Linked DNA regions of Bernardetia sp. MNP-M8. The protein of the gene in region 1 interacts with the protein of each later gene in a pairwise test. Links are inferred from orthologs where the notes say so. Each region holds a gene or a part of one and is shown on either strand. Other genes may lie near its edges. The genes, in order: sucC and sucD.

Region 1 (3,187 bases):
ATCGCTTCTCCTCAGAGTCGCATCTTGAATAATAGAGAAGAGTTAGAAACATTATTTCATTCTATTGAAAAAAACTATGAAGAGACTAATTTTATAGAAAGACCTAAAAACTGGGGAGGCTATCGATTAGTACCTGATTATGTTGAGTTTTGGCAAGGAAGAAGCAGCCGTCTGCATGATAGAATTGCTTATCTTTTGAAAGAACATGGAGATCAAAGGTATGGTTCTCTGTGGGAAATTGTTCGTCTTGCTCCTTAGAAACATATAAAACCCTTTCAACATTGGAAAAAATGATTGAAAGGGTTTTATTATCTGACATAACTTAAAGTAAACTAGCTAAAATAAGACAGTTTTTATTTTGGTATAAAGAACCCTTATAATATTAGTTCCTCCAAAAAATATAAAAAAAAGCCACATAAAAATGAGTATATATTCTTTATCGTGGTTAATAGGAAGGAACATATCTTTATCTGGGCTATAAAGTACCATTACAGAATCTCCAATATCATATGGTACGCCATACTTTCCCCAATGGTACACTTTATCTTGATATTCTATACTACTGATGGTCATCTTATTTCTATATTCTTTGTCTATTAACACTGCCTTTACCTCTATTCCATTTTTTAAAATATATTCATTATCTAAATAGTCATTAACTGTAAAGAAAGAAAACAACAAACCCATAAAGAGACTGACAATATAACTACTTATAATAATCAAGTCATTCTCTTTGGGAAAAAGAGTGTTTATTATACTTTTATACAGGTTTTTCCAATATCGTTTTTTTATAATTTTCATTTGCTTAAACGGTCATCTTAAAAAAAAATTCCTTTTACCACTCTAAAAAGAATAATAAAAGGAATTTTTGCACTAATTAAAAGTCAGCTTATTAGTTAGCTAATACTTCTTTTACTCTATCAGCAGCTTCTTTCAAAACAATTGCTGAAATTACATTCAAACCAGATTCTTTAATAATTTTTGCACCTTCTTCTGCATTTGTTCCTTGCAGACGAACAATAATTGGCACATCAATTTTACCAATATTTTTATAGGCTTCTACCACTCCGTTTGCAACTCTGTCGCAACGAACAATTCCACCAAAAATATTAATCAAAATTGCTTTTACATTTGGATCTTTCAAGATTATACGGAAACCTTTTTCTACTGTTTCAGCAGAAGCTCCACCTCCAACATCTAAGAAGTTAGCAGGCTCACCACCTGCAAGTTTAATCATATCCATTGTAGCCATCGCAAGACCAGCACCATTTACCATACAACCAACGTTTCCGTCAAGTTTTACGTAATTTAAGCCGAATTTACTTGCTTCTACTTCTAATGGAGATTCTTCAGACTCATCTCTAAGTTCTGCCAATTCTTTATGACGATAAAAGGCATTATCATCCAAATTAATTTTTGAATCTACTGCCAAAACTCTGTTGTCAGATGTTTTGAAAGCAGGATTAATTTCCACTTGAGAAGCATCAATACCAATGTAGGCAGCATACAAAGATTTAATGAACTTAGTCATTTCTTTGAGTGCTTTTCCTTCTAAGCCCAAAGCAAATGCTACTTTTTGCGCTTGGAAAGATTGCAAACCTAATTTTGGATCAATCCATTCTTTAATAATTTTTTCTGGGTGATGTTCTGCTACTTCTTCAATATCTACACCACCTTCTTGGCTTGCCATAATCACGTTACAATTTTTGTCTCTGTCTAAAAGAACAGCTACATAAAATTCTTTGATTTCAGACTCACCTTTGTAATAAACATCTTGTGCTAACAAAACTTTATTTACTTTTTTGCCTTCTTCACCAGTTTGGTGAGTTACAAGTACGTTTCCTAGAAGTTGTTTTGCTTTTTCAGCAGCATCTTCAGGAGACTTTCCTAGCATTACGCCATTATAATCTGTACCTACAACTTTTCCTTTTCCACGTCCACCTGCGTGAATTTGTGCTTTTACAACAATCCAGTCTGTGCCAGTTTGTTCTCTAAGTTGTTTGGAAGCATCAGCAGCTTTTGCAGCAGAATCAATTACGATTCCTTCTTGAATTGCAACTCCGTATTTTTTGAGTAGTTCTTTACCTTGATACTCGTGAATGTTCATATAAAAAATGATGGTAAAATGAAAAACTATTTAATTTTGATTAAAATTACAATGAAAAGAGTAGAATTACAAGCCAATTTAGAATTTAGAAGTCAGAATTGATAAGTAAATCAAAAACTGAGGAAATAGCCTGTCTTATTAACGTTCGTTTTTAATAAAAAATCTTCTCTAGTGTCATAAAGCAATAGAGAAGATTTTTGAAAGATAATTATAATAGAGTTGAATTATCAAAAATTAATTACTTAACTCTCCTACAAACATTTCTCTTATTTCTTCTGTCGTTGCAATTGCTCGTTGTGTTTTTCCATCAAAAAGAACAAAAGTAACCACAGCATCACAAACTACTGTATCTGTATTTTCTAAATAAATAGTTTGTTTGAATGTACTTGTTTTACTTCCTACTTCAGCTAAAGTTTGTAATTTGCTTTTAATGACAATAGTTTGTCCAACAGAAGCAGGATAACGGTAGTTGATGTTTACATTTACCACCACAAACATAATGTTTTTCTTTTGTAGTGTCTTGAGCGCATCACTTTCTTCAAAAAATGCCCATCTAGCTTCCTCAAAAAATTCTAAATAACGAGCATTATTAACGTGCTGATATCCATCTAAATGATAACCACGTACTTTTATCTTTATTTCTTTTGACATTGCAATTATTTTTTCTGAATAAGTAAAAACTAAATAATTAGTATTTGTGTGTTTGTATAACTGTGAGTTTATTGAACTAATTTGAATTTCCTTTCTATAATAAAAGTACCATCAAGAGTGGTTAGAACAATTGAAAATTTATCTCCTGTAAAGTCTTCAAATTTATATAATTCTTGACTTGTACCTAAACCTAACACCATTGTATTATCCTCTTGGTTATATTTCCATACATTAAATCCAGCAGGTTTTTCAGGTGATGTACACACATTACTTTGAAACTTTTGTATCCTTCCATCAATATCTTCTTCAGAAGTTACCTCTGAACGACGAATAAAATTATGGTAAAGTTGATTGAAACAGTTAAGATTGGATGGATTTCCATTAATTATATGAGCTGTTTGTTGCCAACGTTTTTCATATCTTCCTGTT
Region 2 (3,087 bases), 3.8 Mb from region 1 along the record:
AAGAAGATTATGAGATTTATCATAATTTTAATAAAGCCTTTTTCTTTATTACTCAATCAGTAGCTCAAGTAATGGCAAAAAATGGAGAAGGCTCTATCGTAAATATTGGTTCTATGTGGGCAAGACAAGCAATCAAAGCTACTCCTTCTTCAGCTTACTCAATGGCAAAAGCAGGTTTGCATAGCTTCACACAACACTTGGCAATGGAGTTAGCTGATTATAATATACGAGTAAATGCTGTTTCACCTGCTGTTGTAGTGACACCTATTTATGGTGCATTTATGGAAAAAGATAAAATTGAAGAAAATTTGCAAGGTTTTAATGGATTCCACCCTATTGGAAGAGTTGGCAGACCACAGGAAATTGCTCAAACCATTTATTTTTTACTTACAGATAAAAGTTCTTGGGTTACAGGAGCTATTTGGGATATTGATGGTGGAGTTATGGCAGGAAGAAATTAATAATGTTTAAATTTTTATGTTCAATTAAAAAACTTTATCAGTAGTTTTTATCAAAGTAAATTCTGACAATAGTTAAAGTATAATTTAAACTATTGATAAACTTTAAACAGATTCAATGATTTTTTGAATTGAAAAACTAGTTTTTCCAAAAGAAATAAACTAAAAAAGAAAAATTTCTAACTTGACTTGTAACCTTGAAATGAGTGTTTTTATAATTTGAATATAAGAATATCCTTTGTTGTTGGTGTCCTTATCAACGATATTTTCAATAATTCTATTTCTAAGATTATTATTTTATCAAAATAAAAGGTATTTTTGTCTATATCATTTTTTACACTCACAAAAAATCAATATACAGACTATGAGCGTACTTGTAAATAAAGATTCTAGAATTATTGTTCAAGGTTTTACTGGAAAAGAAGGTTCTTTTCATGCTGAACAAATGATCGAATACGGAACAAATGTAGTAGGTGGAGTTACACCTGGAAAAGGTGGAACTACTCACTTAGGTTTGCCTGTTTTCAATACAGTTCTTGATGCAGTAGAAGGTGCAAAAGCTGATACTTCAATTATTTTTGTTCCACCTGCATTTGCTGCCGATGCTATCATGGAAGCTGCTGATGCTGGAATTAAAGTAATTATTGCTATTACAGAAGGAATTCCTGTTCAGGATATGGTAAAAGCAAAGGCGTATGTAATGGACAAACAAGATTGTCGTTTGGTAGGTCCTAACTGCCCAGGAGTAATTACACCAGAAGAAGCAAAAGTAGGTATTATGCCTGGTTTTGTATTCAAAAAAGGTAAAATTGGAATCGTTTCTAAGTCTGGAACATTGACTTACGAAGCTGCTGACCAAGTAGTAAAAGCAGGTTTAGGTATTTCTACTGCAATCGGAATCGGTGGAGACCCAATCATCGGAACAACTACAAAAGAAGCTGTAGAACTTTTAATGAATGATGATGAGACAGAAGCAATTATCATGATTGGTGAAATTGGAGGAAACTTAGAAGCAAATGCTGCTCGTTGGATTAAAGAAACAGGAAACAAAAAACCAGTTGTTGGTTTTATCGCTGGACAAACAGCTCCAAAAGGAAAACGTATGGGACACGCAGGTGCAATTATCGGAGGTGCAGATGATACAGCCGAAGCAAAAATGCGTATTATGCGTGAATGTGGAATCCATGTAGTAGATTCTCCTGCGAATATTGGACTTACAATGAAACAAGTTTTGGAAACAGCGAATGCTTAGTTTTTAAAAATTTATTTTATTAAAAAAATGGATTCAAACTTTAATGCTTGAATCCATTTTTTTTATTTTATACGCAATTTTGATGTAATTTTGCATTTTATAGATTTTATCAAAAAATATTCTTATATGTGTACGCTTACTTTTGTTCCTTTAGAAAACAATAATTTCCTTCTCACTTCTAGCCGAGACGAGCAAAAAACTCGCAAAAATTCAGAATTACCTTCTTTTACAAAGTTAAATAATAAACAAATTCTTCGTCCTGTTGATGGCGATGCAGGAGGCTCTTGGATTGGAATAACTCAAACAGGTCGTACACTTTGTCTTTTGAATGGTGCTTTTCAGAAACATAACAGAAATACGCCTTACAGAAAAAGTAGAGGAATTATTTTGATGGAACTTTTGGCTATGGATTCTGAAAATGAGATTGAAAATTATAATTTTGATAAAATAGAATCCTTTACATTGATTTGGATAGATAAAAAAAGTAATGCTGTTTCGCTCACAGAATATCGCTGGGTAGAAGAAGAAAATAAACTATACAAAAAGAATGTAGATACAAAATATGCTTATATTTGGTCTTCAGCAACGCTTTATACTTCTGAAATAGCAGAAAAACGAGAAGAATGGTTTGAAGAGTGGACAGAGTTTTATCTAAAAAAAGGACAAAAAATAGATACGATTTCTCAAATTCTATGGCATTTTCATGTAAAAGGGGGCGAAAAACAAAATGCAACTCCTAGAGAACAAATTTTGATGCAAGACCCACATGGAGGAACAGTCAGTTTGACACAAATTATTTCTTACTTTAACTCAAAATCTACAAAAGATAAGCTCACAATGAAGCATTACAATCTAAATACACTAAAAAGTAGTTTTGATGAAATGTTAGTAAAATAGAATATACAGTTTATAAAAATTAATTTTAAATAAAAGAATTATTTAATTCTTAGCTTAAGAATGAGAATTAAATAAATGCTTACTTTTGACTTATTAATTGATTATCAATTAATTAAAATCGTATTTTTTAATTTGTAATTAGCTTCGCTGCTTTGGCAGGTCGTAATTGTTTATTTTTTTATAAATTGAATGAGAAATAATTTATACCAAAAATATTTTTTTCTAGTTATATAGATTCAAACACAATCCTGCAATTATTTAGAGAACCTCAACATAGCAAAATGAAATCAACTATTCCTTTCCTATTTGTCATTATTTTATCAGTAAGTTTGTTTTTTTCGTCTTGTCAGAGTGAAGAAGATAATTTTATTCCAAAACCATTTGGTTATTTCAGAATTGAGCTTCCTGAAAAGAGTTATACAAAACTAGAAGGCGATTTTCCGTATTCTTTTGAGCATTCGAAATATGCTAAAGTAGTAA

The links.
Region 2: the proteins of sucC (region 1) and sucD interact in binary tests that used the Escherichia coli proteins (3 or more experiments, as listed by UniProt). The link is inferred for Bernardetia sp. MNP-M8 from one-to-one orthologs.

What each region holds. Positions count from the first base shown.
Region 1 is NZ_CP147012.1:4,770,225-4,773,411, forward strand. Bases 1-2,850 are described here. They hold sucC (ADP-forming succinate--CoA ligase subunit beta), read right to left. Parts: upstream 2,108-2,850; coding sequence 893-2,107; downstream 1-892. Other genes in these bases: pdxH (pyridoxamine 5'-phosphate oxidase), read left to right, coding at 1-258; V9L04_RS19255 (hypothetical protein), read right to left, coding at 337-723; V9L04_RS19265 (thioesterase family protein), read right to left, coding at 2,342-2,758; V9L04_RS19270 (hypothetical protein), read right to left, coding at 2,827-2,850. Also shown: more of V9L04_RS19270, read right to left, coding at 2,851-3,187. UniProt on the Escherichia coli protein: Succinyl-CoA synthetase functions in the citric acid cycle (TCA), coupling the hydrolysis of succinyl-CoA to the synthesis of either ATP or GTP and thus represents the only step of substrate-level phosphorylation in the TCA.
Region 2 is NZ_CP147012.1:1,008,325-1,011,411, reverse strand. The notes cover bases 17-2,766. They hold sucD (succinate--CoA ligase subunit alpha), read left to right. Parts: upstream 17-822; coding sequence 823-1,710; downstream 1,711-2,766. Other genes in these bases: V9L04_RS04235 (NRDE family protein), read left to right, coding at 1,837-2,607; V9L04_RS04245 (SDR family oxidoreductase), read left to right, coding at 17-461. In the rest of the region: more of V9L04_RS04245, read left to right, coding at 1-16; V9L04_RS04230 (gliding motility lipoprotein GldD), read left to right, coding at 2,889-3,087. UniProt on the Escherichia coli protein: Succinyl-CoA synthetase functions in the citric acid cycle (TCA), coupling the hydrolysis of succinyl-CoA to the synthesis of either ATP or GTP and thus represents the only step of substrate-level phosphorylation in the TCA.